3 regions of the Nostoc sphaeroides genome follow, and region 2 is predicted to be linked to each of the others. Evidence: predicted binding sites of a transcription regulator. Region 2 holds the regulator's gene; each other region holds the start of a gene.
What was found. The regulator HrcA, encoded in region 2, represses chaperone genes, less so after heat shock. The targets are predictions, from matches to a motif close to TTAGCACTCNNGANTCNNGAGTGCTAA.

Region 1: the regulator HrcA is predicted to act here: its motif matches at 4,716-4,742, upstream of groES (co-chaperone GroES).
Region 3: the regulator HrcA is predicted to act here: its motif matches at 4,557-4,583, upstream of groL (chaperonin GroEL).

The regions. Positions count from the first base shown of each region.
Region 1 covers NZ_CP031941.1:5,183,383-5,193,981, reverse strand. The annotation lists gene ureC (urease subunit alpha) at 1-272, opposite strand, end outside; gene D1367_RS23100 (urease subunit beta) at 336-641, opposite strand; gene ureA (urease subunit gamma) at 663-965, opposite strand; gene D1367_RS23090 (urease accessory protein UreD) at 1,008-1,847, opposite strand; gene D1367_RS32375 (hypothetical protein) at 1,864-2,511, opposite strand; gene groL (chaperonin GroEL) at 2,642-4,279, opposite strand; gene groES (co-chaperone GroES) at 4,383-4,694, opposite strand; gene D1367_RS32370 (hypothetical protein) at 5,037-5,342, shown strand; gene D1367_RS23065 (response regulator transcription factor) at 5,827-6,504, shown strand; gene D1367_RS23060 (NIL domain-containing protein) at 6,582-6,890, opposite strand; partial or broken gene D1367_RS23055 (Rpn family recombination-promoting nuclease/putative transposase) at 7,198-7,813, shown strand; gene D1367_RS23050 (transposase family protein) at 7,954-8,877, opposite strand; partial or broken gene D1367_RS23045 (Rpn family recombination-promoting nuclease/putative transposase) at 8,945-9,130, shown strand; gene asnS (asparagine--tRNA ligase) at 9,257-10,599, opposite strand, start outside.
Region 2 covers NZ_CP031941.1:1,424,119-1,434,717, forward strand. The annotation lists gene D1367_RS06620 (DUF3352 domain-containing protein) at 1-853, opposite strand, end outside; gene D1367_RS06625 (rhodanese-like domain-containing protein) at 1,010-1,342, shown strand; gene hrcA (heat-inducible transcriptional repressor HrcA) at 1,777-2,886, shown strand; gene D1367_RS06635 (DUF2834 domain-containing protein) at 2,960-3,637, shown strand; gene psbA (photosystem II q(b) protein) at 4,164-5,246, shown strand; gene D1367_RS06645 (RibD family protein) at 5,605-6,285, opposite strand; gene D1367_RS06650 (DUF2252 family protein) at 6,459-7,073, shown strand; gene D1367_RS06655 (RNA-guided endonuclease InsQ/TnpB family protein) at 7,056-8,387, opposite strand; gene tnpA (IS200/IS605 family transposase) at 8,495-8,902, shown strand; gene D1367_RS06665 (DUF2252 family protein) at 9,023-9,778, shown strand; gene D1367_RS06670 (DUF1499 domain-containing protein) at 10,042-10,533, shown strand.
Region 3 covers NZ_CP031941.1:3,548,866-3,559,464, forward strand. The annotation lists RNA gene rnpB (RNase P RNA component class A) at 1-333, opposite strand, end outside; gene D1367_RS15565 (hypothetical protein) at 385-1,080, opposite strand; gene corA (magnesium/cobalt transporter CorA) at 1,145-2,287, opposite strand; gene groL (chaperonin GroEL) at 2,848-4,524, opposite strand; gene D1367_RS15580 (MraY family glycosyltransferase) at 4,683-5,765, shown strand; gene D1367_RS32245 (DUF4351 domain-containing protein) at 5,828-6,073, opposite strand; partial or broken gene D1367_RS32250 (Rpn family recombination-promoting nuclease/putative transposase) at 6,128-6,706, opposite strand; gene D1367_RS15595 (hypothetical protein) at 7,258-7,413, shown strand; gene D1367_RS30885 (hypothetical protein) at 7,432-7,578, shown strand; gene petL (cytochrome b6-f complex subunit PetL) at 7,899-7,994, shown strand; gene bioB (biotin synthase BioB) at 8,073-9,080, opposite strand; gene D1367_RS15615 (hypothetical protein) at 9,646-10,599, shown strand, end outside.

The DNA of each region.
Region 1 (10,599 bases), 2.8 Mb from region 2:
TTAATGCCGATATCTGCTTTGACAATACCCCACCAATCGAGAATTAAGGCATTAGTAATTACTAAATCTACAGCACCATCGGTGTTAGAAATTGGGGATTGTCCCATTCCATCGCGGATGACTTTACCGCCGCCGAATTTTACTTCATCGCCGTAGGTAGTGAAATCTTGTTCAACTTCAATAAATAATTCTGTGTCTGCAAGTCGGATGCGATCGCCTATTGTGGGGCCATAGGTTTCGGCGTAGGCGCGGCGATCCATTCTGTAGGGCATATAAAATCCTTTTTTTTAACGCAAAGGGACGCGGAGGGAAGCGCAGAGGTACGCGGAGAGTTTTTAGAGGTTTCCGTTAATTTTGCTGTTGAAACCGTAGACTTGGCGAGTACCAACGAGAGGGATTAGAGTTATTTCTTTTTCGTCGCCTGGTTCAAAGCGAACTGCGGTTCCGGCTGGGATATCCAGGCGCATTCCTCGCGCTTGTTCTTTGTCAAACTTTAAGGCGGTGTTAACTTCATAAAAGTGATAGTGAGAACCTACTTGTATGGGGCGATCGCCTGTATTTGACACTTGCAATTTTATAGTTGGACGACCAACATTTAGTTCAATTTCACCTTCTGGTGTGATAATTTCCCCAGGAATCATAATAAATTTAAAGTTCCAAACTTAACGAATTGGATTATGTACTGTCACTAACTTTGTGCCATCAGGAAAAGTTGCTTCTACCTGCACATCATGCACCATTTCAGATATACCTTCCATGACATCATCTCGCGTCAATAGAGTTGTACCATAACTCATTAATTCAGCTACAGTTTGCCCATCCCTAGCACCTTCTAAAATCGCAGCAGAAATATAAGCGATCGCTTCGGGATAATTCAGTTTTAAACCCCTTCCTTTCCGTCTTTCTGCTAATAAAGCAGCAGTAAAAATTAATAGCTTATCTTTTTCCTGCGGCGTAAGTTGCATTCTTATCTTCCTCTTGGCGTTCTTGGCGTCTTGGCGGTTCGTTCAAACCTGCCACACTCTTGGTATACAATTACCACGATTCAAAAAAGAAACTCGCAGCAACTGCCAAACATTAATAAACCAGTTTCTCACCTCAGATGTAGAAGCACCGCGATATCGGCACAATAATCCATGTTGTAATCGGCTAACACCCGCATCTCCTTCCCCATGCCATAAATTTCGCGTTTTTTCGACAATTTCTCCTGAAACTGTACCACCAACCCAAACTAGACTACCTACGATTGGTTTTCCAGCCAAGCCATGAGGACTGTGAAAAGTTTTTTCGCTACCCCGTAACCATTGCCGATCAATCCACAAAGGAACACCTTGCTGCCAAATTTCCGTGTGCGATCGCCATTCTCCCTGTAAGAATTTTTCTCCTCTAGCACTGCGACCAAATCGGGTAATTTCCCAGCCTAACCAACTGCCCCCGGTTGCTAATTCTACCCGTAAATCTTGCCGATAAATCGCGTCGTTAAATAAAATTGTCTCTTGCGGTAGCCATTCTAAACAAGCAGCAGCGTCAACCTGCATCTGGATGGTTTGTCTAGCTTGTAAGCCATTGCTGCGGTATATTTTGCTTGCAGCAGCCGTGGTGATTAAGGTTTGGGCTTGGGGTTGGAGGTGGATGTTAGAGGATAGGCGATCGCCTCCCACCATTCCCCCAGCCGTGTGTAAAATGACGCTATGACAAACTTTTTCTCCTTCTGGGTAAAATGGGCGTTGTACCTTCAGGGGCGCTTGTTGATGATTGTAAATTAATTGGGTTTTACCCTGGCGATCGGCATAGACTAAATTAAGTTTTCCATGCCAACCTTCTGCTGTTTGTGAATTGCAGGTCATTTAGAAATTGTTATTTTTAAATTACTTCGCCAAGGTGTACGCTAGTGCGATAGACCATATAGACAAAACCACTTTCATCACGAAAGCGCTGATATAATTCTTGAAAATTATCAATAAGCTGTTCGTATGCCGAGCCTTCACGCGGAAGGTAAGAAACACTCATTGCTCGTCCAATAAGTCCAGTTAAATCTAACTGTTGTCTATAAGTAAAATTATATTCACGGATGTTAACAAAATGGGGAGTTACTAACAATGGCTCTACCGACTGCATTCGAGATTCTGCTGGATGATTATTAGATGCTTCGCGGACTATTCGGCTATATTCTGTAGTTAACGCATCTTCTTGATCGCGGTTATTCCACACCACAGCAGGAAAATGAGCAATTCTAGATTTAAGTCGATTGTGCCGATTTAACGAACTTTGGGGGTTTAAGTCAAGAGCTTCTATCAAGCAGCGCGTGAAAGTGTCGGGGTATAAATCCCCGTCACAAAACGTAATTGCGAATTGCGAACTTGTGCCGAGCGAAGTCGAGGTATTGCGAATTGCGAATTGTTTTAATGCTTCTATGTAACTATGTCCCGGATTAGTAATAGTATGCCCAGGATTAGTGGAATCTGTCTTCCATTCCTGAGTTGCACCCTTTGCTAAGGTAGCAAAAATCATTGCTTTTAATAAACACTCAATGGTTACACTTCGTTATTTTCTTGTTTGAAACACCTGAATCTTGACACAAAAAAATAGCCGCCTCCGCAAAGGAAGCAGCTATTTTTACAAATTATGTAACTACAAAGTATTAGTAATCGAAGTCGCCGCCGCCGCCAGCACCAGCGCCAGCAGGAGCGCCATCCTTAGGCTCAGGCTTGTCAACTATAATACATTCGGTTGTCAACACCATGCCAGCGATGGAAGCAGCGTTTTGCAGAGCAGAACGAGTCACTTTCGCAGGGTCAACAATACCAGCAGCTAACAAATCGACGAATTCGTTTGTCGCAGCGTTGTAGCCAACGTTGAATTCTTTCTCTTTGACGCGTTCAGCGATCACAGCACCATTCTGACCGGCGTTTTCAGCAATCCGCTTCAGAGGTGCAGGTAAGGCACGAACGACGATCAACGCACCAATCAACTCTTCGTCCTTAAGATTGCTCTTTGCCCACTCTTCCAATTCAGGAGCAAGGTGAGCCAGAGTTGTACCACCGCCAGGAACAATACCTTCTTCCACAGCAGCTTTGGTGGCGTTGATAGCGTCTTCTAGACGCAACTTCTTGTCTTTCATTTCGGTTTCGGTTGCTGCACCAACTTTCACTACAGCAACACCACCAGAGAGTTTAGCAAGACGCTCTTGTAATTTCTCTTTGTCGTAAGAAGATTCGGTTTCATCGATTTGACGACGAATCTGTTCGACACGAGCCTTAACTGCAACTTCGTTACCTTCGGCAACAATTGTAGTGCTGTCCTTGGTGATGGTGATCCGGCGAGCTTTACCCAGGCTATCCAGCTTGGTGTTATCTAGCTTCAAACCAGCATCTTCGGTAACTAGTTGACCACCAGTTAAAACAGCGATGTCTTCTAGTAGTGCTTTGCGGCGATCGCCAAAGCCAGGAGCCTTAACAGCAGCCACGTTGAGTACACCGCGCAAACGGTTTACTACCAAGGTTGCCAAAGCTTCTTTTTCAATATCTTCGGCGATAATCACCAAAGGACGACCAGCACGAGCTACTTGCTCTAACACTGGTACAAGGTCTTGTACCAAAGCGATTTTTTTATCGGTCAGCAGGATGAAAGGCTCATCAAAAACCGCTTCCATCCGCTCCGGGTCAGTAGCAAAATAAGGAGAGATGTAGCCTTTGTCAAAGCGCATCCCTTCAGTGATTTCCAACTCGGTGAACATAGATTTCCCTTCTTCTAGGGAAATTACGCCTTCCTTGCCCACCTTGTCCATTGCTTGGGCAATCATCTGACCAACTTCTTCGTCATTACCAGCCGAGATCGCACCAACTTGGGCAATAGCTTTGGAATCTTCCACTGGACGGGCGTGTTCAGCAATTTTTTCTACCAAGAAGGCAGTAGCTTTGTCAATACCGCGCTTCAGGGAAATTGCGTTAGCACCAGCTGCAACGTTCCGCAAGCCTTCTTTGACGATCGCATGAGCTAAAACGGTAGCAGTGGTGGTGCCATCGCCCGCAGCATCATTGGTCTTAGAAGCAGCTTGACGAATCAGAGCTACACCAGTGTTTTCAATATGGTCTTCTAATTCGATTTCTTTGGCGATCGTTACACCGTCATTAACAATTTGTGGTGCGCCAAATTTCTTTTCTAGGACTACGTTACGACCTTTGGGGCCAAGGGTAACAGCTACAGCCTCAGCCAGGATGTCAATGCCTCGTTCCAAGGCGCGACGGGCGTTTTCGTTGTAGATAATGCGCTTTGCCATAATTTCTTGTTAGTTGTCCTTTGTCATTTATCTTTTGTTCTTCGTCATTTGTCATTTGTCCTTTGTCATTGGCTAATGACTAATGACCAATGACTAATGACCACTAAATAACGACTGCTAAAATATCTTTTTCAGAAAGCAGTACATATTCTTCGGTGCCGAGTTTGATGTCAGTGCCAGCGTACTTCGAGTACAGCACCTTATCGCCGACTTTGATTTCCAATTCCTGACGGTTTCCGTCGTCATTACGCTTGCCAGGGCCAAGAGCCACTACTTCCCCTACCTGGGGCTTTTCCTTGGCGGTATCGGGCAAATACAGACCACCTGCGGTCTTTTCCTCAGAGGCGTTCACTTTTACGAAAACGCGATCGCCTAAAGGTTTAACTGTAGAAACGCTTAGAGATAAAGCTGCCATATTATTTCTTTCCTTTAGAGATTAGCACTCTCAACTCCTGAGTGCTAATCTACCGAAAAGTAGCGTCCAATGGCAAGAATTCTTTTAGTACGGGTTCCCGAACTAGAGGCTCAGAGATGTACTTAAGTATAAATGCCTAATTGTTTCTACCTTTCGGGTTTTGTTCTGTAAGTTACGAAGAGAGTAGGGAGTGGGGAGTAGGGAGTAGGGAGTAGGGAGTAGGGAGTGGGGAGTTAGGAGAATTCTTATTCCCATTCCCCATTCCCCATTCCCTTCTATTTCCAAAGCTTGGAAATTGTTATAAAACTGTAATCAGGGAGCCGCTCGATAAGTAAAAATACAGTGATCCAGTCTAGCCATCAAATCCCCGAAGCCGCTAAGTCTCTAGAACATAGAGCTTTGAGTATTTGTGTAGAAACTTTAGGACTTGCAAAAATTCAGCGACACATTTTTATTTGTGCTGACCAGATAATTGCTAGCTGCTGCTCAAAACGAGCTAGTCTGGAATCCTGGGAATACTTAAAAAAGCGACTTAAAGAGTTAAAATTTGATGAGCCGCAACAGAGTCATCCCATTTGCGTTTATAGAACTAAAAGCCAACTGCTTGCGTGTTTGTTGTTCTGGACTCATAATGGTGGTTTACACTGATGGTGTCTGATATCGCCAAGCAAGCCCGGAAGTTATTGAGCGGATCATCCAAGAACACTTAATAGGCAATAAGGTGGTAGAAGAATATGCGTTTTTCAACCATCCTTTGCCAGAAACTTCCCTAGTTTCTTGTAAACACCTCATAGAGGCTTAATAACCGAAGGATATGGTACAGCAGTAAGCTTTAAGAAAGTGCGGGTTGGTTTTGAGGTAGGGTCATCTTTAAGCCAATACTTACTTGTGAGTCAGAAGGATTATTATTTAATCAGTGTTTTTTCGCCCGCCACTTTCAATGCGATATATAATAGCGCATTATAGATACTACTGCTATACGTATCCTTGCTGGACTTTTGCTATCTAGCTACTAGTCTCTTGAAAGTGCTCGGCATTTTTGAGGTTTCGAGACAGCAAAGGCAAGTTAAGTAGGATAAAAGGACAACATCTCGAAATAACCCACCATAGAGGATAAATATTCAAGACTTTGATGGACCGAAGCGCAACAAGTGCCACTGCTATGAAAGAGCCCAGCATGAAAGATCACAAACGACTTCTATTGATTGATGATGACCCTAACCTCATCTTGCTGGTGAAGGATTACTTAGAATTCCGGGGATACGAAGTCATCACCGCCGAAAATGGGCGTGAAGCTCTGGAAATTTTAGAGCAAGATGTTCCAGACATGATTATCTGCGACGTGATGATGCCGGAAATGGACGGATATACTTTTGTGGAACAAGTCCGGCAAAACGAACGCACCAGCTGGATTCCGGTTCTTTTCCTTTCAGCTAAGGGACAAAGTGCAGACCGAGTTAAGGGTCTGAATAAAGGTGCTGATGTTTATATGGTCAAACCCTTTGAACCAGAAGAACTCGTAGCGCAAGTTGAATCCTCACTGAAACAAACTATCCGTTGGAAAGAACACCAAGCAAAAGGAGGCGAAAACGGTTCCCGTATCCAGGTTCCCTTCGATGTGCAATTAACCCCAACCGAACTGAAAGTAGTCCAGTTTGTCGCTAGGGGTTTAGCTAACCGGGAAATTGCTGAAGAACTAAATGTTAGTCAGCGCACAGTTGAAAGTCATGTGTCCAATATGTTGGGCAAAACCAATCTCCACAACCGCACTGAACTAGCGCGGTGGGCGATTGAAAATCAAATGGCTTAAACAAAGTTAAGAGTTAAAAGTTAGGAGTTATAAATTATGAATTTTTTAACTCCTAACTCCTAACTCCTAACTAAGATTTACCACCCATCTTCTTCAGGGCTGGATTGGTGCAAAACTTCTAAATCTAGTTCATCCAGGTAAGTTAGGGCGCTTTCAATCTGAGAAACAGTACCTCGCAGTTCCAGATCGAAGCAGCTATATTGTGGCACGTTTGCGCTTACCTGAGCATCAGCAATAATCACTGTGATGCCATAGTGAGAAACCAGTCGTGAAATGACTGGTTCCTCATGTAAGTCTTTAGGAATGCGAACTTGGATACGACTTTGGGTGCGTCTATTATCTAAAATATCTGTATTAGATTTTACTTGTTTATTTGGAATTGCCATTCTAGCTTCCTACTCGACTTCTGGGATGAGGGTTTTACTTTGCACAATTGTTTTAACACTAGCGTTACTTATCCCACCCAGGCAAGCAAGAAAGTATTTGCCTTGGCAAACCATTAATCTAGTATGTAGTAGATGTGAAGAATTGCTCATAATTTGGTAGTTATGAGCTTAATTGTTATGGCGGTTTTCGAGCAAATCAAATCTAGCCAATCTGTAGGGTTACAACAATTGTTGTAACCCTAATTTATTGTGTATGAAATTAAAGAACTGCTACATTAATACCTGATACTCTTTCTTTAAGGCTGCCATGTATGACAATATCTGTAAATTCATTGCCGAAAACTTCAAAGATGACTTGGCAACTTGGTTACTAGGTTCACCGATTAAATTAACAGAACTTAGCCCTACTGAATTATCAAGCGAACCAATTCGCGCCGATTCATTAATTTTATTGCAATCTGATGATTTAGTTCTACATACCGAATTTCAAACCGACGCTGATGAAGATATCCCCTTTCGGATGCTAGATTATCGGGTTAGGGTTTATCGCCGCTTTCCTAATAAAGAAATGCGCCAAATAGTAATCTATTTGAGAAAGACAAGTTCACAATTAGTCAATGAAAACAGTTTTAGATTAAACAACACTTACCATCAGTTTGAGGTAATACGCCTGTGGGAACAACCTACAGACAGGTTTATGAGCATTCCAGGTCTATTACCCTTTGCCGTGCTAAGTTCAGACAAACGATCCTACAATGGTATTAACTGAAGTAGCCAAAGCAGTTGAAGCAATTAGCGATCGCCAGCTACAAAGAAATATAGCTGCTGCTAGTGGCATTTTAGCAGGTCTGGTGTTAAAGAAAGATGTAATTAGGAAGATTTTAAGGAGTGAGATTATGCGCGAATCAGTAGACATCTCCGAAAACGTTCAAAGCCTTTATATGGCTAGGCTATAGTCCGTAAATGCAATCATCCTAAATTAGCTAGTTTGTACGATAGAATAAGGCTTTGAGATATTTCCTGTTGATAATCAGGCAAAAACATCTAGTTATGTGCGTTAATTTTAACCTAATGACATAGCGGATATTTCTAATGGTAATATTAGCGCTCTAATTCGTAATCTGACTAATCCACAAATTGTCAAAATAACTTGTTCATACTTTTTTGGATTTAACCTAAATCTGTCTTGAACAACTCGAAATATTTTTACCGAACGGATTCGATGTTCGACAAATATTCGTTTAGAGGAGAATGCCTTGTTTGATTTTTTCTGGTCAGATGTTAACTCTTTATTTCTTGGTTTCTTAATGGGAGTATCAATTAAATCTTCTCCTAAATAACCTAAATCTCCCTTAAAACTTTGTTTTGGGTCAAAATTATCACGATTTTCTCTAAACATTGTTATATCGCTTTTAGTACCTGGTTCTCCTGCCACAACATCAACGATGTCTCTACCATCTGGCATGATGATTATTTGGCTTTTAAATGTGTGATTACTCTTTTTTCCTGAAAAATATTTTTCTTGTTCCTCGTTATCTCCAGGTCTTTCCCTGACTTGTTCATAGCTGTCTACAATTAATTCATACTCTGTAAGTATTTCTTGAACTACGATCAAGTCAGACTCGTTTTTTTTCACTTGTTCAAGTAAACTGCATGGAAGCAATTCTCTCAGTATTGGCAACCAATAATTAAATGTGTCATTCGCTGTCGATTCACTCACTCCAAACTGGATACCAAGAAGTTGAAATGTCGTCATTTGTCTGAGATACACCAAGGTTAAAATTATTTGTTCCTTAACAGATAGTTTTGGTTTTCTACCTCCACCACCAGCAATAATTCTAATTTTTTTTGATTCTCGTAAAGCTTGTTTTTCATAATTTAATTGCTCGGCATTTTCGATTAATTGTTGTAACTGTTCATACTCCAGACCAATTAACCTCCGTGTTTCTTTAGGATTTTCTTCAATATGCTTCAGTATATCACTCATGTTTATGTGTCAAAAAACTTCTCTAATATTCTTTTATCACAGAATGATACTATTTTGGAGATGTCTAGTCATTTATCAAGAAATCCTAGAAGAAGGCGAAGCCAAAGGCAAAGCAGAAGGAAAAGCAGAAACAACAAGAAAGTTGGCTTTAAATTTGTTGCGAATTGGCATGAGTTTAGAACAAATTTCTCAAGTTACTGAATTATCTATTGAGCAAATTCAAGTTTTACAAGAGGAGATTCAAAATTCTTAATTTTAATTAATCGCTTTAGAAAATACGTGCCTATACAAGCAAAACCCGCGATCGCGGGTTTCAAAGTATTAGTCCACGCAGACAGAATTGGTTGGTGCAAACGCGATAACAGGTCTAAATCTTAAACTAAAACTCAGCACTTTGTGGTGTACGCGGGAAGGGAATCACATCACGAATATTTCCCATACCAGTTATAAATTGCACGAGTCGTTCAAAACCTAGCCCGAAACCTGCATGTGGAACAGTACCATAACGACGCAAATCAAGATACCACCACAAGTCTTCTGGGTTTAATCCTTGCGCTAACACGCGGCGTTCTAGAACTTCTAGGCGTTCTTCGCGCTGGGAACCGCCGACAATTTCTCCAATTTTAGGTGCGAGAATATCCATTGCGCGGACGGTTTTTTCATCGTCATTCAAGCGCATATAAAATGCTTTGATTTGCGCTGGGTAATCTGTAACAATTACTGGCTTTTTAAACTGTTGTTCAGCTAGATACCGTTCGTGTTCTGATTGTAAATCTAAACCCCAACTCACTGGATATTCAAATTTAACATCAGCTTTTTCTAAAAGTTTGATGGCTTCTGTATAAGTTAAGCGTTCAAACTGATTATTAATAATATTTTCGGCTGTCGCTAACACAGATTTATCAATGCGTTCATTGAAAAATTCCATATCTTCTGGGCAAGTTTCCAACACATATTTAAAAATGTGTTTGAGAAACGCTTCAGCTAAATCCATATCGCCTTCTAAGTCACAAAATGCCATTTCTGGCTCAACCATCCAAAATTCTGCTAAGTGGCGGGACGTGTTGGAATTTTCTGCACGGAAGGTAGGGCCAAAGGTGTAGACGTTACTAAACGCCATCGCCATAACTTCCGCTTCCAACTGGCCGCTAACTGTTAAATATGTGGGTTTGGCAAAAAAGTCTTGGCTGTAATCTACTGCTTGATTTTCTGTGCGGGGAATATTCTTTAAATCCAAACTGGTAACGCTAAACAGTTCACCCGCGCCTTCGCAATCGCTAGCAGTGATGATGGGTGTATGTACCCACAAAAAGCCTCTTTCGTGGAAAAATTGGTGAATTGCTGTCGAACAAGCATTTCTGACGCGGAAAACTGCACCAAATGAATTAGTACGCGATCGCAAATGTCCAATGGTTCGCAGAAACTCAAAGGAATGGCGTTTCTTTTGCAGGGGATATGTATCGGGATCAGCTTCTCCGTAAACTTTCACTGTCTCGGCTTTCAACTCAATTCGCTGTCCTTTACCAAGGGAAGCCACCAGTACCCCTGTAGCCTCAACAGCAGCACCTGTATTCAATTTTTTCAATATAGCTTCGTAATCTGGCAAATCCTGATTAATGACGACTTGCAAATTAGCTAGTGATGAGCCGTCATTGACTTCAATAAAAGCAAACCCTTTGGACTCGCGTTTCGTCCGCACCCAGCCTTGCACTTGGAGGGACT
Region 2 (10,599 bases):
TAGATAGTGGTGCAGATGGAGAAACAATTTCCGATGAAGTTAAAAAGCTGGTTTCTGCTAGCAAACCTTTAGGATTCAACGCCAGAGAAATAATTTCGCTGTCGTAGGTTTGTTCTGGCAATTCTAAACCTTGCCATTTTGCCACGATGGGAAGATTCAAGAAAGCTACAGCTAAACCCCCTTTGGGAAGTTGTTTTGTTGCTTTTTGGTATTCGGGGGAGCTAGTCAAATTCAGATCGGGCGCTTGGACATTATTGATGGCATCTCGCAACACTTTCGGATCGTTGGCAAACAACACAAAGCCTTCACCGACAACCGCACCAGCAAGCAAATCCTGCTCTGGTTGAGAATTGTCAGAAATTAGCTTTACACCTTTGTATTGTTCAACAGCTAAGTTTGCCCCACCTAACGCCCGTTTGGAAAATAACAACTCAACAAACTCACGGCTTTTCTGGGGTTGCTTGGTTGCTAGTGCCAATAGATACCCTGGCTGCTGTCCGTTTTCTAGATCGCGATCAATATCTAAGGTGGTGATAGCTAAGGTAATTTCGTCCCCTAACCAGGGTTGAACGTCTTCTTTGTAATCTATGCCACTTTTGGCGAATAAACTGGTTTTGAGTTTAGATAGTTCTCCTTCACCCTCCAACGCCTGCAACCGATCAGGATTCGTCAGCAATGAAACCATTACAGGGGACAGTTTCGACACGAATATGGCTGCATTAGGCTGAGAGGTAGAAGCGATGAGGTTAGCCGGACTTTTGGCGAAAAACCAGTAAAAACTAGCGATCGCAATTACTAGCAGTGCGATCGCACCTGCTACGATAAAACCAATAAATGAGCGTTGTCTATTCACATTTAACCTTTAAAAAGACGGTTTACAGCCATTTAAGCAGAAAGCTTACCAGGATTTATCAGCCTTCTTGAGAATGGATACTCATGCAAAGGCAGAGATTTTCTGTCACCATAAATAGGATTAGGACTGTTTATAGGGAATTCTTTTAGTTAACCCATGAACCAGATTAGTGTACAAGAACTGGCACAACGTCTTTCTTCTGGTGATGTAAGTATTCAGCTAGTAGATGTACGCGAACCACAAGAATTGGAAATTGCTAGCATTGAGGGCTTTGTCAACCTACCCTTAAGCCAATTTGCCGAATGGGGAGATCAAGTCCCTAGCCTCTTCAATCCCCAAGCTGAAACCCTTGTACTATGCCACCACGGTATCCGCTCTGCCCAGATGTGCCAGTGGTTAATTGCTCAAGGTTTTACAAATGTGCAAAATATTTCGGGTGGTATTGATGCTTATTCCGTCTTAGTAGACCATTCAATTCCCCAGTACTAACTTGTGTCTAGGTGCATTACTTAGATGGAAGAATAAATAACTTCCATCTAGCTTTTGCTATGCTAAAAATAGCAGTAAATAAACTTAGGGGCTTGCCAGGAAAGCTTATAACTTTCTCCACTGGCTAGATATTTACGAAATTTTTCGACCCCAATCTTAGCTGCGATCGCCGCAAAAATACGTATACAATAATACTTTTATAAGTGTAGAATTATGCAAAAATAAGCTATAAAAAGATGTTGTAAATTCAAACTCTCAGCTTTTGCTCCAAAGATCCATTAAAAGAATGGTCTAGATGAACCTTAAGATTAGCGATCGCAATATAATTGTATAATTTGTTATCTTAATAAATTATTAATATTCTTAGTTTTCAATCAAATCCAGAAATTTTTCCAGACTTTGATTAAAATTTGCCGCCAAGCATTACATACCCTATGGAAGTCCAGTTAACAAATCGACAACAGCATATACTTTGGGCAACGGTACGTCACTACATTGCTACAGCAGAGCCTGTTGGTTCAAAAGCTTTGGTCGATGAGTACAACCTGGGTGTAAGTTCAGCCACAATTCGTAATGTGATGGGCGTTTTAGAAAAATCCGGCTTACTCTACCAACCACACGCCTCTGCTGGACGTGTCCCTTCAGATTCAGGATATCGCATTTATGTTGACCAGCTAATTACACCGTCTCTGCGAGACGCTGCGCGAACGGAAAGTTTAGGACGAGAAGTAGAGGTAGCACTACAAAAGCGCCTCCAGTGGGAAGATTGGAGTTTAGAAACCCTACTGCAAGGAGCCGCACAAATTTTAGCAACCTTAAGTGGTTGCATTAGCTTGATTACTATGCCGCAAACTACCACAGCACTATTGCGACATCTGCAACTAGTGCAAATCGAAGCGGGGCGGATCATGTTAATTGTTGTTACCGATAGTTATGAGACACATTCCAAGTTGATGGATTTGTCACCAATACCAGAGGAAACACAACGGGATTCAGAGGTAATCGATCGCGAGTTACAAATTGTTTCTAACTTTTTGAATACCCACTTACGGGGGCGAAGTCTGTTAGAATTAGCCAACCTCAACTGGAGCGAACTAGATCAGGAATTCCAACGCTACGGGGAATTCTTGAAAAATTCAGTAGCCGAATTGACTCGTCGTACTCATGCGCCGACTGCAACCCAAATTATGGTTCGGGGTGTGTCAGAAGTTTTGCGCCAGCCAGAATTTTCCCAGTTACAGCAGGTACAAACAATTATCCATCTGCTGGAAGAAGAACAAGACCAACTATGGCGATTAATATTTGAGGAACCAGAGCTTGAGGATGTGGGTAAGTCAAAAGTAACGGTTCGCATTGGCGCAGAAAATCTTCTAGAACCGATACGCACCTGCACCTTGATTTCTTCTACCTATCGCCGAGGTTCAATACCAGTAGGAAGTGTGGGAGTTTTGGGGCCAACGCGTCTAGATTATGAAAGTGCGATCGCAGTAGTAGCATCTGCTGCTGATTACCTCTCCGAAGCTTTCAGTTATTTCAATCCCTAGAACAATACCATAGCAGGTAGATCAGCCTAATTTATAGTGGCAAAATCAATAATTAATACCTTTTAACTCTTTCATGGTTAGAAAAATTGCCTTTGGCCTGCTGTGGCTGGGATTCACTATCTATGCCTTTTTCCTAGCTCCTCCTGAGCAACCTGGTACATTCGAGTTAATTAAAACCCTTTCTACTGGCCAGTGGCAAGGCGTTAACCCGTTAATCACAGCACTATTCAACCTCATGGGCATCTGGCCTCTCATCTACAGCGCAGTAGTATTTATTGATGGTAGAGGACAAAAAATACCTGCTTGGCTATTTGCTACTGCCTCTTTTGGAGTCGGGGCATTTGCTTTGTTACCCTATTTAGCCCTTAGAGAACCAAATAATAAGTTTGTTGGTGAAAAGAATGCCTTGCTGAAGCTGCTAGATTCTCGTGTGACTGGGGTTGTGTTAACTGTAGCCACGATTCTTCTAATTGCCTACGGTTTAAGAGGAGGAGATTGGAGCAATTTTGTGCAACAGTGGCAAACTAACCGCTTCATCAATGTGATGAGTTTAGATTTCTGTCTACTTTCTCTATTATTTCCAGCTTTGCTAGAGGATGATATGGCGCGTCGCGTTTGGAAAAATCCACAGATATTCCGGTTAATAGCGTTGATACCGCTATTCGGGCCATTGATTTATTTGTGTGTGCGTCCACCTCTACCAGAAGTGGGTGTAGAGGCAATACCCAGTCAGCAGCCAGCTGTAAATTAAAGCAATTTGTAATTCGTAATTAAAGACAGTTTCAGTCGGGGATTTATACCAATTCACGAAAATCCTGATACATATAGATTTCTCGTAGGGGCAAGGCGCAATGCCCATTGGTGTCAACTTAAGGTGAAAGCCAGTCTATAATCAGCTTTTAGAGATTATCTCGTTCCCAGTCTCCGACTGGGAATGCCGTCCTAGAGGCTCCGCCTCAAGACTTGCGGCAGCAGCCCAATGATGTGCATTTCCAGCAAGAGGCTGGAAACGAGGTTTTAAAAGAGTTTTTGCTTAAGTTGACACCAGTGGGCATTGCCATGCCCCTACCAGGGTATTTGTATCATTATTAAAGTGAAATGGTATTAGCAGAGCCTCCCTTTTTTCAGTGAGTTAGGGATTTTCCACTTTGGGTGCGTAAATCCCAAGAGAAAATTTTTTCTCAAAGTACTTTACAAAACGCAATAAATTCTTTAAGATGTGTAACAGGTAGTCAAACCTACCTAATTCATTCACAAATAATCGCATTTATAAAACAATGACAACAACCTTACAACGTCGCGAAAGCGCCAACGTATGGGATCGGTTTTGCGAGTGGATCACCAGCACCAACAACCGGATTTACATCGGTTGGTTCGGCGTAGTAATGATCCCCACCCTCTTAGCCGCTACCGCTTGCTTCGTAATCGCCTTCATCGCCGCACCTCCAGTAGACATCGATGGCATCCGTGAACCTGTTGCAGGTTCCTTAATTTACGGAAATAACATCATCTCCGGTGCAGTAGTACCTTCCTCCAACGCAATCGGCTTGCACTTCTACCCAATTTGGGAAGCAGCATCCCTTGATGAGTGGTTGTACAACGGTGGCCCTTACCAATTGGTAATATTCCACTTCCTGATTGGCGTATTCTGCTACTTAGGTCGTGAATGGGAACTATCCTACCGCTTAGGTATGCGTCCTTGGATTGCGATCGCATATTCTGCTCCAGTAGCAGCAGCAAGTGCAGTATTCCTCGTATACCCCATCGGACAAGGATCATTCTCTGATGGTATGCCCTTGGGAATAAGCGGAACCTTCAACTTCATGATCGTGTTCCAAGCAGAACACAACATCTTGATGCACCCCTTCCACCAATTAGGTGTAGCAGGTGTATTCGGCGGAAGCTTGTTCTCTGCGATGCACGGTTCATTGGTTACATCTTCTTTGGTTCGTGAAACCACTGAAACCGAATCTCAAAACTACGGTTACAAATTCGGTCAAGAAGAGGAAACCTACAACATAGTTGCAGCCCACGGCTACTTCGGTCGTCTAATCTTCCAATACGCTTCATTCAACAACAGCCGTTCACTGCACTTCTTCTTAGCAGCATGGCCTGTAATCGGCATCTGGTTCACCGCCTTGGGTGTAAGCACAATGGCGTTCAACTTGAACGGTTTCAACTTCAACCAATCAATCATTGATTCAAGCGGTCGCGTCATCAGCACTTGGGCTGATGTAATCAACCGGGCTAACCTGGGTATGGAAGTAATGCACGAGCGCAATGCTCATAACTTCCCCTTAGATTTGGCTGCTGGTGATGTTGCTCCTGTAGCTCTTACCGCTCCTGCTATCAACGGTTAATTCTAAGCTCTAACTAAATCAAAAAGCGCTCTCCCAAAAGGGAGGGCGCTTTTTAGTATCAATGATAAGGCAATACGCTTGGGTTAAGGCTAAAACTCTTTATCAAAGTCAAATTTTTTAACGTAGACGCTTCTCTACAAGACGCTACGCGAACGGCTGGCTTCCCGCAGGGTACCGCAGAGGGAACAGAGAGAACAAAAAAATGCTTAACCCAAGCGTATTAAATGATAAGGGACTTCCAAGAAATAAATTATCCAATCTTGTGGGGTGGGCGACACGAGCGCCCACCCCACAATAAATAGTTGGATATTTTTTTATTTGTCAGCCCCTAACAGCGCTTAATTCTGGCAGGGCATTCTTAGTTGAGTATGCGGTAGTTTAAAAACAACTGACTTCCAACCTGACGAGTTTCGACGAGTTGGAGATGAGGAGCAGCTTGGGGAAGAAAACCCTCTCCCTCCACTGGGGTAGGGGCATCCTTTCCTCCATAAATGACTGGCCAAATTGTCAACCACCAATCGTCAATTCGCCCTGCCTTTACTAGAGCAGCTGTTAAAGAGCCGCCTCCCAAAACAACGACTTTGTGAATACCCCGCTCTGCCATCAAGCTGTAGGCCCGATCCCAGTCTATATCTGTCTCTCCCAAATCGATTAATTCAGCCAGCTTTTGCAAGCTTGTCACATCAGAATTGCGCTCTAAACCAGTCCGTGTTGTAAATATCCATCGCTCAATGTCCTGGCTTAAAAAATGCAAGTCCAGCGATAGGTCAAGGGAACCTGAGACAACGCAGGTAATGGGCTGGGGAGACTGACCCCGAACTTCGCGTGCTGCCAACAGTTCGGGATTGCTAATTGTAAAGGTTCCCCCCTCAGCCCGAATCGTCCCTGCTCCTACCAGGATTAAATCGGCAAGGGAGCCTTGATACTCTAGGTGTGCTTGATCAACTGGATCGGAATCACGAGGCGCTTTAGGATCTACGGCGCTAATTTTTCCATCGGCCGTCATCGCAAGAACCACAGTTGTTTGAATAGCTGACATGATTACATTCTGACGGTTCTTTATAATTTTACCTTTTTGAATTCTTTGCCATAAATAGTTGTTGCATTGTGCTTTAATTTACTTTCTAAGCTATACCTCAAGGTGGTAAAAGAATTTTTGTTGAATAATTGTCTCTACACAAGAGTCAATTTTTTTAAACCTAAGCGACTATCATGCCCAAACGGATATCTGCAATCGTATTTGTCTTAATTTTAATTTTAGGGTTTGCATCTCCAACTCAAGCTGCAACTCCCCGTTCAACTTGGGTCGAGAATGAAATTTATCAATACAATCATCCCTTTGCTTCTCAATTGCCTCAAGAACTGGCAACAAAAATGCAAAAGATGACAGCTAGCCCTTTCGCCTTTTATCGAGGAACAGCTCACATTTTTTATCGTGATATACAGACCTTGCCAAGTTCAGGATTTGTGAATTCTTCAACCTCAGCTATCTGGTTAGAGGGAGATATGCATCTGCAAAATCTTGGAGGGATGAGAGATAGCAACGACAACAACGTTTTTGACACCACCGATTTTGATGAAGCCTATCTTGGCCCCTACATTTGGGATTTGCGACGGATGGCAGTGTCCATTCTGTTGGCAGCTAGAGAGAACAATCTTAACTCAAGTGACGCTCAAGATATTGTCCGTAATTTTTTGGATGCTTATTTGAACAAGATGAGTGACTTTAAGGGAACCAACGACGAACTTTCATACCGTTTGGAATCTGGCAATACGAATGGTGTGGTCAAAGATTTGAATGAACTACCTCTAGCTAGCTTCGCTTGAGCTAGAGGTTTCTGCATCCTCTAGCTTGTTTTTAGCAAAGTTGCTTTGAGATTTCTGACGCTTCTTCGCCCCTAGTTGCCTCATACTTCCAGCTTGCTTTCGCGCCTTGGTGGATGAAGTAGAGCTAGACGACTCTGCGTCTGCGAGGACAGTTCCTGACCCCGGCAGATTCCCTTTACTCCAATAAAGCATAACCTGGGCAGCAGCAATATCTCTATCCTGACGATAACTACAAACACCGCACTCATGTACTCGGATATCGAGTGTTTTCTTGTGCTGGTGTCCACATTTAGGGCAGGTTTGAGAAGGCTTTACAAGGCGGGTTGGAACCTCGATAAATACACCACCAATTTGTTCTACTTTATATTTGATGGCGTTGCGTAGCATTCCAAATCCAACATCAAGGATAGACTTATTTAGTCCAGCCTTTTGTTTATGCGAAGAGCCTTTTTTAGGTTTACTAGTCATGTTTTTGACAACTAGAGTTTCAGTTGCCACCATGCTATTACTGCGTGTTATTTGTGTGGCAACTTGGTGTACCCAATTTTGGCGTTGGTTAGCAACTTTGCGGTTAAGTTTACTAACCTTTAATTGAGCTTTTTTAAACCGTCTAGAAGCTTTTATTTTTTTCTTTCTATTCGGCGCACGTTTACGTCTTTTATCCTTAGATGCTTTTTTGATTAGATGTTCTGCATTCCTCAAAAACTTGGGAGCATCAATTTGTTGGTGATTTTCACCATCAGTAATTGATAAAGCAGATTTACATCCAAAGTCAATACCAATAGCACCACAGGGTAGAATCTCTGGTTTGAGAGCTTGGTCTAATACATTGACAGTAATTGAGGCGTACCATTTACCATTACGATAAAGAATGGTGCAAGTAGTTGGTTTGCCCCAATATTTAGCCTGTCCACGCATTTGAATACGCCCAATCTTAGACAGACCCAAATACCCATTCTCTCCGTCTGACTCTAGCTTAAAACCTGCACAATCTGGATAAGTCCATCCCGAATAATGCCGAATTGATTTAAATCTAGGTCGTTTACCCAATCCCTTAAACCAACGTTCAAAGGCGTAATCAACACGTTTTAAAGTTGCTTGTAGTGCATGACTTGGAAGCTCTTTATATTCTAACCAAACTTCTTTAAACGCAGGTAAACAGTTTTGCTGCTCAAAATAATCAACTTTGTGATTATAGATTTTGTACTGGTTAAATCTGTTGTTTACTGCGGCATTGTACAAGTCCTTGTGGAGCTTTCGGTGATACCGCAATGTTAATTCAGTTTTTTCATTTGGGTATAAACGAAAGGTCATTCGTCTTGTTGCCACAGTATGTTTTTGTTTCCCTTCGACTACGCTCAGGGTAAACCTCCGAAATCTGGTATATTAGTCAGAATACATCAGACACGGTTACTTGTCAAATGCTTCCTCGCAAAGGGTCACATGCTGTTTTCTCTATTCACTTGCACTTTGTTTTTATTACCAAATATCGCAAACAGGTAATTACTGCACCAATCCTTGAAAGGATGCATGAGATTTTTGCAAATATTTGCATTAAAACTAATTGTATTTTGATAGAATTCTCAGGTGAACAAGACCACGTTCATTTGTTGGTAGACTACCATCCAGATAACAATATTTCTGATTTCACTTCTAGTTTAAAGTCTGCTAGTAGTAGGGTTATTCGCAAAGAATTTAAAGAACATATTGACAAGTTTTACTGGAAACCCCTGTTTTGGTCTAGCTCTTATTATGTTGCGTCAAGTGGAGGCGCACCAATCGACAAATTAAAACAATACATTAAAGATCAAGATGCGCCAATCGAATAAATATGGATTGGTTATTTCCACTTCGTTCCAATAACCCGCTCTGATCCCTACCCTACTAAGAGTTGAGGGTAGGGACTGCCGCGATGCGTTCAAAAGGCATCAGACAAGAACCGTTCTAGGTTGCTAAGTAAGTACACGCAGTTAAATAACACTAACAATCGAGTATTCCAGACTACCTCAGAACTTCAGCCTGTATCCAGCAGCACCTATTCAGACATTGCTGGGGCTATGAGCAGTTACATTGCCTCAATTCCTAGCATTAAACGCTACAACAATAGTTATTATGCTCTTAAAGACATTCGGCTAAAATTAGGTTCAGGCACTGGTAGTCTTGGTAAGTACCGATATTACTTGCTGATTGAGGGGCCAAGTTCAGTAACCGACGACGATCGCATTTTGCAGATGAAGCAGGAAGGCAGTAGCGCAGTTGCGATCGCAGTTCCAGGTTTGCTACCAACTTCAGTTTACGGCAATCAAGAAGGGGCCAGAGTGGCAATCGCTACTAAAGCAATGCTCTCTAATACTGATCCTTTGGTTGGCTACACTACGGTTAATAGCATCCCCTTTATGGTACATGAAAAATCACCCTACCAAGTGGACTTTGACTATACATTGCTAACTACTAAGTCAAAATTCATGGATGCGATGGGATATGCGGGGAAGGTGGTTGCCAAGAACCATGCAATCTCTGATAAAGACTATGATGCTGCGATTATTCCCGTAAGCGTTGATAAAGAAGTGACTGATATTGTCAGTGGTAACAAGGCTGTATTCAAAGACGAAATTGTTAACTTTGCGGTAGACTATGCAACTCAAGTTGAGTATGACTACACGAGTTTTGTAAATGCTTATAACCAAGGGGTGATACTCTACTAGTAGCGCAAGGCAAAAGTCACTCATTCAAAAGACTTTAATTTTGAAGGGGTTGAGAAACGAACCGCATTCGCAAAGCGTCTCGCAGAGAAGACGCATACCCCTCCGGGGAAGCAAGCTACGCGCAGCGTCTCGTCAGAGAAGAACGCAAAGGAAGAAAAACTAAGAATGAGTTTAGTCATGATATTTAATGAGACAGACCACTAGAACACCGATTCAGTATTTAGAGATTGTCTGCTATTCAAACCTTGAGGAGCGAATTTATAATGTTTCGTCTACTAACAGCTTTGGCGCAGCGACTCCTGCGGAGTCTCGCTTTGGTAATATTGCTAACTTTGATTAATAGTTTAATACTTCCTGCCGCCACTTGGGCTGCCTCTTCTGGTTTGGGAGTTGATAATGGTCATCTTAGTTCTTGTCCAGCTTCAGACAACTGTGTTGTTAGTCAAGATGGTGATCCCAAACATGCCATTGACCCAATTGCTTATCATATAGATCGCGATGCAGCACGAAAAACCTTACTCAAAGCTCTCACCGTTGTTCCACGCACAGAAGTTATAGAACAGACAGATAATTACATCCACGCTCTTTCTAAAAGCCGCATCTTCAAATTTATTGATGATGTAGAGTTTTATTTCCCTCCTAATGAGTCAGTAATTCATGTGCGATCGGCCGCTCGCGTGGGAGAGTCGGATCTTGGTGTTAATCGCAGGCGTTTGGAGCAAATTCGTCTGGCTCTGCGCGATCTAAATATTTGATTTTGGCTTGAGTAGCAAGATGTTTAAAACCCACATCTTTCGTAAGGGCATGAAAAACCTAACCCC
Region 3 (10,599 bases), 2.1 Mb from region 2:
GAACTGGTAAAAGACCAACCGTAGTTCCTATCGCCTTGCTCCCAACCGGGGTTTACCGAGCCAGCACCTCTCGATACTGCTGGTGCGCTCTTACCGCACCTTTGCACCCTTACCAAATTTAGTTAGGAGTTATGAGTGATGAGTTAAGAGTTAATGATTCCTAACTCCTAACTCCTAACTTCTAACTCCTAACTGTTTTGGCGGTATCTTTCTGTGGCACTATCCTCACGATCGCTCGCACTGGACGTTATCCAGCAAGTTTGGTCTTTCGGGAGTCCGGACTTTCCTCAAACCAGTAACTATGACTGATCTGCAACCGCCTGCGCCTACTCTCTCCTTAGATCCAGTGTAATCTTTGGAAGTCCCTAATATGTTGACACAGCATTACTTTTTTTTATTCCAAGGTAAAGCGTAAGTCCAAGGCAGTTTCCTGACTGTGAAAGGACAATTGATAATGCTAATGGGAGGAAAATCACGACCTGGGGCTAAACCTAAACGCACCTCAGATATCCGTAGCACTAGTTGCAGGGAAAAGTCTAACTCCTTTCTTCTGTTAATAAAGTCGTTGTACAATTTTTTTTGCCCTTTTTGCAGCCCGTTGATATCAATTAGGGGTTTTTTGGCTGAATAGGTTCCAGCTACTTGATCGCGCTCGAAAACATCTTCTGCTGTCACCGTTTCCGAAAGTGTTTTCTTGGGAGCAATTAGGCTAGGACTTTGGGGTACTGCTAAGTCGCGGGTTAAGTCTGGTGATTTCCGAATTACGCGGCGTGATTGCTTGCTATGTTCAACTACTAAAGAACTGTTGTCCCAGTCAACGTATACAGCAATATTTTCAGATTTATTTTCAATGCTAATTCCTAAATCTTTCAAATCGTCAATTGGGTATGAGGATTTGAGTTTAAAGGAAATCCCGATTTTATCATCAAGATTGTTTTCTTTGAGTTGCTCGTCAACGATTCCTTTTTTAAACTCAAACTTAATTTGATCATCGATGGATTCAACCATGCGGTTAAACACATAAGAAACACCGATAATATAAATCGTTAAAACTACTAAATTCTGGTCGCTACTCCTCATAACTCAGAATCTCAACTCCCAGTGTTAATGAATGTATATTTTGCTCATCGTTCATCTGCAATTTTTAATTGCGCTTGATTACTACAGAATTTTGCAGCCAGCCTCGTCGCCAAAAAAAGAATAACAAACCAAATGCGATCGCTAACATTACTGCCCAGCAAAGTGGATAGCCCCAATACCAATTCAACTCTGGCATATTATATGGCGATTTTTCAGTATTGAAATTCATACCATATATTCCGGCAACAAAAGTCAGTGGAATAAAAATTGTTGAAACTACCGTTAGTACCTTCATGATTTCATTCATTTTATTACTTACTGCCGAAAGGTACACATCCATTAATCCAGATGCTAGTTCTCGATAAGTTTCCACCATATCCATCACTTGTACCGTATGGTCATAACAATCTCGCAGGTAGATTCGCACTTCTTCACTAATCAAATCGGGAGCATCTCGAATTAAGGAATTAATTGCATCTCGCTGGGGCCAGATAGCACGACGTAGTTGCAGTAATTCTCGCCTAATTTGATAAATATTTTGTAGTGTTTGCGGAGTAGGTTTAACTATTACTTCCTCTTCTAACTCTTCGATTCGCTCACCATAAAGCTCCAGCACCGGGAAAAAGCCATCAATAATTGCATCTAACAGAGCATAAGCTAAATAATCTGCTCCCTGTTTACGGATAGTACCTTTGTTTTTTTCAATCCGCGATCGCACTTCTTCAAAACAATCATGTTCTGGTTCCTCTTGGACTGTCAGCAAATAATTTTTACCTAATATCAAACTCACTTGCTCACTGTAAAAGCCACATGTTCTTTCCTTTGGTACTACCATGCGGGCAATGAATAGCAATTGGTCTTCATAATCCTCTGTTTTAGGACGCTCCGGCACATTGACTATATCTTCTAAAACTAAAGGATGTAACTCAAAAACGTTACCCAATCTTTGTAATATGTCTTGACAGCCTAAACCTTGTACGTCTACCCAAGAAACGGATTCCATCTCCAGATATGGAACACACTCCTCTGGAGTTGCTATTTGTTCGTGGATGAAATTGGTTTGGTTATAGTCAATCAAAAAAATTATCGGTGGTGGAGCATCTGCATCAATAAAAATGGTTCCAGGTACAGTCCCAGGTTGGTGATAGAACTCATCTTCATATACTTTGGTGATTATTTTGGGAAGGCGACGCAGTTTTCGGATCATGTAATATTACCTAATAGTTATTAGTCATTTGTCATTAGTCATTAGTAAAAATAATTAACTAGTGACTAATAACCGATTACACATAATTTTACAAAAATTAATACAAAGACGGTAATTTCTAGATTAAGCAATTATTTAGGTTGCTAATTTGGTGATCAACATTTTGTTAATAGTCAGTTATAAGGGCACAGCAATGCTCATTGGTGTCAACTTAAGCAAAAACTCTTTTAAAACCTCGTTTCCAGCAAGAGGCTGGAAATGCTACTCCTAGCGGCTCTGCCGCCAGCAAGAGAGGCGGGAGCCTCAAGGACGGGCATTCCCAGTCGCAGACTGGGAACGAGGCAAACATTTTGTTAATAGTCAGTTGTAAGGGCACAGCATTGCTGTGCCCCTACGATACGTATGGTTTAAATAGATGAAAACTGCTGTAAGTTTATTTAGGTTCGTGAGTTACCAGCAATACAGATAACATATTGTTTCTGAATCAGCAATGCTATAAAAAAACAGTTTGCCTTGGCAAGACAAACTGCTGAAAAAATATTTATCTGGGTGAGCAGAAGTTAGAACATACCGCCCATGCCGCCCATGCCGCCCATACCGCCCATGCCGCCCATACCGCCCATACCGCCCATATCAGGGGCAGCAGCAGCAGATTTCTTCTCCGGCTTTTCAACAACGATCGCTTCGGTGGTTAAGACCAAACCAGCAATGGAACCAGCGTTTTGCAAAGCTGAACGCACGACTTTGGCAGGGTCAATAATACCAGCAGCAATCAAGTCTTCAAATTCGCCAGTAGCGGCGTTGTAGCCAATATTAAAGTCGCTATCCCGAACTTTCGAGACGATTACAGAACCTTCAGCACCGGCGTTGTCTGCTATTTGGCGCAAGGGAGCTTCTAGCGCTTTTTCGACAATATCAGCCCCAATTCTTTCTTCGTCATTTTGTAGGGTCTTTTTAATCTCTTGTACCTTCTTAGCTAAGTGAATTAGGGTTGTCCCACCACCAGGAACGATACCTTCTTCCACAGCAGCTTTAGTAGCATTCAGCGCGTCTTCAATCCGCAGTTTACGGTCTTTGAGTTCGGTTTCGGTTGCCGCACCCACTTTAATCACTGCCACACCGCCAGCGAGCTTGGCGATGCGTTCTTGCAGTTTTTCTTGATCATATTCAGAATCGGTTTCTTCCAACTGTCTGCGAATTTGACCAATCCGCTTTTGTACCTCTGGCTTGGTGACACTACCAGCGACAATGGTGGTGCTTTCTTTGTCAATGGTGATTTTGCGGGCAGTTCCCAGTGCTTCTAGAGCAGCAGTATCCAAACTTAAGCCGATTTCTTCAGAAATCAACTGTCCATCGGTGAGAATAGCAATATCTTCTAACAAAGCTTTGCGGCGATCGCCAAACCCAGGTGCTTTAATTGCAGCTACAGCCAGTACACCCCGCGCTTTGTTCACTACCAAAGTTGCCAAAGCATCACCTTCAACATCTTCAGCAATAATCAGCAAGGGCTGACCAGAACGGGCGACTTTTTCCAAAATCGGCACTAAATCTTGGATGCTGCTGATTTTTTTGTCAGTAACCAAGATGCGGGCGTTTTCAAATTCGACTATTTGTCGTTCGTTGTTGGTGACAAAATAGGGTGAAATGTAACCCCTGTCAATCTGCATCCCCTCAACTACTTCTAGTTCAGTTGTGAGAGATTTAGATTCTTCAACGGTAATTACACCATCTTTGGTGACTTTTTCCATTGCTTGGGCTAACATTTGGCCAACTTCTTCATCGTTACCAGCAGAAACAGTGGCAACTTGAGCGATCGCACTTCCTTCTACTGGCTTGGCTATCTTGGCAATTTCTAGTACCAATGCCTCAATAGTTTTGTCGATCCCCCGTCTCAAGCTAACAGGGTTACTACCCGCCGCGACGTTCTTCAAACCTTCCCGAATTAAGGCTTGTGCTAAAACTGTGGCGGTGGTTGTACCATCCCCAGCGACATCTTTAGTTTTTGAGGCCACTTCTTGGATGAGTCTTGCACCAGTATTTTCCAAAGGATCTTCTAATTCAATTTCCTTGGCAACAGTGATACCATCGTTGACAATTTGAGGTGCGCCAAATTTTTTCTCTAAAAGGACATTGCGACCTTTGGGCCCCAAGGTGATTTTTACGGCATCGGCAAGGGCGTTAACACCCCTTTCTAGAGCTCGCCGCGATTCCTCGTCAAATGCAATAATTTTCGCCATGTTTTATTTCTCTAGCGCTTCCATTAGACAATTTAGCACTCACAGCGCCAGAGTGCTAATCTCCCAAGCGGCTCAAGTTACAAATGGAAATAAAAAAAATTGATTAATATACAGGTGATGCTCATATTACATACAGGCAGTAATGCTTGAATTGGGAGATGAATCTAGACAACTCCCTTAAGTCCCTTGGTATTGCCGACCCTAGCGGCACCGGCTGGTTGGCGGTAGTATTTACGTTTCTCTTGGCTTGCCTTGTAACGTGGCGTTTAATTCCGACAGTACGCAAATTCGCCTTGCGGGTAGGTTGGGCTGACCAACCCAACGCCCGGCGGCTTAACCGAGAACCTTTACCCAATGCAGGGGGGCTGGCTATCTACGCGGGTGTGATTGCCGCACTGATATTAGCTAGCCTTTTGCGACCGATCGAACTCCAAAACGTATTGGCTCAAGTGCTAACTATTCTGTTGGGGGGTTCGATATTAGTCCTTGTGGGCTTTATCGACGATCAGTTCGGCTTACCGCCCTCTGTTCGTTTGTGGGCGCAAATTCTCACGGCACTTTTACTGGTAGCTAATGGCATCAGTATTCATGTCATGTTTGGTACTCCCATAGACTCGCTCTTGTCTATGTCGTTAACAGTACTTTGGGTAGTAGGGATTACCAACGCCATCAACTTGATGGATGGTATGGATGGTTTAGCGGGAGGAATCAGCTTTATTACCGCCATGAGTTTGTTGGGCGTTGCAGCCCAGTTTAACAATCGTGCAGCAGCAATCTTGGTATTAGCAGCTTTGGCAGGTGCTGCACTGGGCTTTTTACGTCACAACTTTCACCCCTCGCGAATCATTATGGGTGATGCCGGAGCATACTTTTTTGGCTATGTATTGGCGGCAACTAGTATTTTAGGTAGGCTGCAACAAAACACAGTTTATGCGTTAATTCCCACGGTTTTATTTCTGTTATTGCCAGTACTAGATACGACTCAAGTATTTGTGCGACGGCTATTAGCAGGAAATAACCCTCTTAGTACTCCTGGTAAAGACCACTTGCACCACCGCTTACTTGCTTGGGGACTCTCCCAGCGCCATGCTGCCTTTACGCTTTGGTCAATTACCTTAATTTTCAACTTGCTGGCGATGAGAATACAAGGCATGAGTTTGGCTGTGATGCTTACTACCGCCAGTAGCATTATCATTCTTTTGGGCTTTACTATCTGGCAAAGGATACGTCAACAGCCCTAATTATTTGTAGGGTGGGCATTGCAATGCTAGCCCTACTATGGTTTATTCAGTTCACCAAAAATTCAAGCTTGAGTTAAATTGTCTTGCAACCAAGCAACTAAATCTCCTTCTGTGGAAAAATCTAACAGTGCTTCGGCTAGATTTTCAAGCTGTTTAATAGATAACTGACTGATGCGGTCTTGCAATTGCTGACTCAAATTACCAAGGCGTCGTCGTAACTGACGCATGACTACCTCTAGAGTTGTTTCCTGCTTAAGTTCCTCATAAAGTCTAGTCGTTTTGATATCAAAATCACCGAGTCCAAACATTTTTATCAACTCCTGACGACTGATACGCGGTAGTTTGTAAACTACAATTGTTTCTATTAAATCTAACACTTTTTTTTGAAGTGCTTTGTCGCTCACTTGTGAACGTGTCTTTGTAATCAAACTTTTGACTAATATGGGAGTTTGTTTTTTATTTACAACTACTAATTTGATGATACCAACTCCCAAGGAATGTTCAGTTACTTCTGGAAGCTCGTTTAAATATAGCCTCGTTACCAATTGGCTTTCGAGTAAGACTCGATAAAGTTGTACTTGGGTTGGTTCAAGGCTGCGACGAGGGAATATAACTACTGATCGCCAATCTGTAGTAGGTGCGTAAAGTCATAAATACAGAAATATTTCTGAAAATAAACGAGCGTAAAATTCGTTGTCTTTTTGAAATTGAACCTCCACAAAATAAATCGGCTGACTACTAGTATCAGCAATAGGAAGAAAGACTCCATCAATGCGAAATGCTGTTTGCTTTAATTCTACTGAAGCGAAATTATATGCATTTGCTTCTGATGCTTGCAGATTGATTAATTCAAAGAAAGCACTGGGAAAAGTTTGAAATAAACGATAAAAAATGGAGTCTGTTTTCATCCTAGTACAGCATGGCGGAAATAAACCCACCATTACAAACCCTGAAAAAATCAACCTTTGCAGTCTTTGAAAATGGTAGGCGTATTTACGCCGACTTGTACTAGTTATGAGTGGGATTACCGTCTTTGGAATGTGCAGTCAACTAGCAAAACTCAAGATGGGTTTTATAGCTATCGCCTGTGAGGGTTACAAATCCTAATTTTACATTCAGTCCGCGCAGGCGGACTTCGTTGGAATCTCCTTTGGAATCTCGTTTCCAGCCTCTGGGCTGGAAATGTGGCTCCTGGCGGCTCTGCCGCCAACAAGGGAGGCGGAGCCTCTAGGACGGCATTCCCAGTCGGAGACTGGGAACGAGACAACGAGACAAACGAGACAATATTTTTTTACTCCACCCTAACCCTCCTTTCAAGGGTAGGTGTTTAAGAAAGTCGCCAAATGTAAGGTATGATAGCGAACTGAGGTTTGTGGGTAGAAACCACTCTCTTCATGGGGAGCGATCGTTAACTTTACTCTGAGGTTTTCTTTGGATGCAAGTGGTCAAGAATGAGCCATTAAATGAGTGGACGAGAACAGTGATCAAAAAAATGCCGCATCTGACCAAATCTCAAGCAGTTGTATTAGCAATGTGGAGTTTTGGCATTGTGATGACCCAATCATGTGGTTTAACGACGGTTTCTGTATTTTTAGCGACATTATTGGGCAAAAAAGAGAACACTGTACGTCAGCAACTTAGAGAATAACGAGCTGAACGACATTGGTTGGCGTTAGCGATCGCAATTTTATGGCAGGTAAGTGTTGGCGGTGTCGTTGATGCCAAGGAGCATATCAGTGGTGTCGATGAGTTACCCCCCAATCATATTGCCAGACGCAATTTTCTTACACAGAAAAAAAAACCGAAGGTTTGAGTTGTTTTCGACGTGGCTATTTAGTGATTAAAGCCGCATTCCTCAATCATTTGACGTTACCACAGGCTGGTTTTTTTCCTGAACCTTGGCCAAGCTTCATTCCACAACTCAATGTTTCCCAAATCACCCTCTCTAGTGCCTAATTTTTAAACACCTACCCTTGAAAGGGAGTGGGGAGTGGGGAGATGAGGGAGCAGAGGGAGCAGGGGGAGCAGGGGAAGAAATTGACTAATGCTCAATGACAAATGACAAATGACAAATGACCAATGACCAATGACTAATGATTCAATAGATTTAGGAACTATTGTGGAGAAAAATAAATGTTTGCGATTGCAGCTTACATCGGCTTTTTAGCTTTGTTCTTTGGTTTGGCTGTCGGTCTGCTGTTTGGTCTGCGGACTGCCAAGATAATTTAGTCAAGACTCTTGTGGGGCGGGCATCTTGCCTGCCCTCAACTAAGGGACGGGCGAGACGCCCATCCCACAAGAAGATATTTATCCCACAACAGCCGGACTTGCTACTTTCTCTTGTCTTTGGGAAGGCGATCGCATTCCCAAACCAAGTAAATTCAGCATTTCTCGATCGCTATCATAATCTGGACAGGGAGTTGTCACTGTCAACATTTTGTTGTCGTCGCTAGAAAAGATAGAATTGGCTCCTGCCATAAAGCAGAAAGCTTGTTCAACTTGAGAAAGTCTCGCCCTACCTGCACTCAGACGCACATCAGAAGCGGGCATTAAAATCCTGGCTGTGGCAATCATCCGCACAATATCCCAAATAGGGACATCAGGCTGATTTTCTAAGGGTGTGCCCGGTACTTGTGAAAGAATATTAATGGGCACAGACTCTGGATGCGGATGTAAGTTTGCCAGAGTTTGTAACATCCCAACCCGATCATCGACAGTTTCGCCCAAACCCAGGATACCACCGGAACAGACAGTAATATTTGTCTGACGGACATTCTCAATTGTGTTCAAGCGATCGCTATATGTCCTCGTGGTAATAATTGTGCTGTAATATTCCTGCGAGGTATCTAAGTTATGGTTGTAGGCGTAAAGTCCCGCTTCTGACAATTTTCTGGCTTGATTTGCCGTCAACATACCTAGAGTGCAGCACACTTCTAAACCCATTGCGGTGACATCCTTGACCATTTCCAGGACTTCCTCAAATTGTGAGTTATCCCGCACTTCGCGCCAAGCTGCACCCATGCAAATGCGACTAACACCAGTTTCTTTCGCTTTCTGGGCGATGTTAACTACCGTTTCCTTTTCTAGAAGTGCTTCCGGCTTTACCTCTGTTTTATAGCGGGAAGATTGGGCACAGTAACTGCAATCTTCTGGGCAACCTCCCGTTTTAATAGATATAAGCTTACAAACTTGTATTTTTGTTGGGTCATGATATTGGCGATGCACGCTAGCAGCTTGATAAATAAGCTCTAGCAATGGCGTATTGTATATCGCCCGAATCTCTAAATCCTGCCAATCGTAGCGTATTCCCACCACATCACTATCCTTCTTTTAGACTGGGTTAAATCTTGAGCTGTCTTTTGGTTGAATTTACTGCGGTACAGCGTTTGGGCAAAGCGATTTTATCGAAGTTATGCCGCTTACTGTGCTTTCTCACCCATTGGCTCTCAATCCTTCCGCTCTAGATATTAGACATCAGCTTATCAAGATTTTGCTTGAATGGCAGATTACCAGTAAAAATACTCATTCTATGAATTAGAAGTAAAACCAAAGCGTAGCGTTTTTGGCAAAATCAGGTAGATATAGCGTAGCTAACATAAAGGGCAAACTAAACCGTATAGTTTAAAATTTACCATCTTGAAAGAAATTTTGAAACAACAAAAGAGATAGTGAAAACGACTACCATCTTCTCCACTATTCTTTATTTGATCAAACTTATTCTCAATTATAAGAATGATGAGTAATTACAAATTTTGGCGTGAATTTATTTAGAACACCTATTTGCGGGGTAGACATAGCCTAGGCTGTTGACTTTGTGGGTTTTTGAGCGATATTTCTCATACAATAACTATGTCGCCTTTTCTAGAGGAGTTAAAAGCTAATGGAATTCAAAAGTCCAACCAGCAGATTAGCCCGTTTATTTCGTGTAGGTCGAGATAATTGGAAACAAAGAGCTTTAGAAAAACAGAAAAAACTCAGAGCTTTAGAAATAAAAGTAAGAGATTTATCAGCGTCACGAGAGTATTGGAAAAGCCGTGCGATCGCTGCTGAACAAGGAGTAACTAAAGAGAGTAGGGAGGTGTTCGCAGAGGAAAAAAAGATGAATATAGACTTAATAAAGTCTAATTTAGAAACAAGTAGCAAAATCGAAGATTTGAATGCTAAAAATCATCACTATACAGTTGATATAGTAATGATAAGTATACAACTTTTAATTAAATGTGGCATCATTTTTAGAGGAATAGAAAAAACTCTAGAGTTATTTAATAACTTAGAAGAGAAAACTCCCAGTTTTACTTGTATAAGGAAATGGCTAGGTCGGATTGGATTATCCGAACTTAATCGTGAAAAAGAATATCGAAGCGATTGGATATTTATTGTCGATTTTACATTGGAATTAGGAAAACAAAAAGCTCTTGTAGTTTTAGGTGTTTCACAACAACATCTGGTTGAAGAAATTATTCCTTATGGACGAGGAGTTTCTCACGGAGACGTAGAGCTTTTAGGGTTAGAAATAATGTCATCGACAACAGGAGAAATTATCAAGCAGAAACTGGATGAAATTAGCTTACGGGTTGGTAAACCAATACAAATAGTGGCTGATCACGGTAGTGACCTGTCTCGGGGAATAAAGCTTTATAAACAGGAGAATGAAGACTTAATTTATACTCATGATGTAACTCATGCAATGGCTTTACTTTTAAAATATGAGTTAGATTCTGATGATAAATATCAGTTATTTATCCAAAAATGTAACAGATGCAGGCAACAGTTACAACAAACTGAATTATCTTTTTTATCTCCACCCACACAACGTTCCCAGTGTCGCTATTTT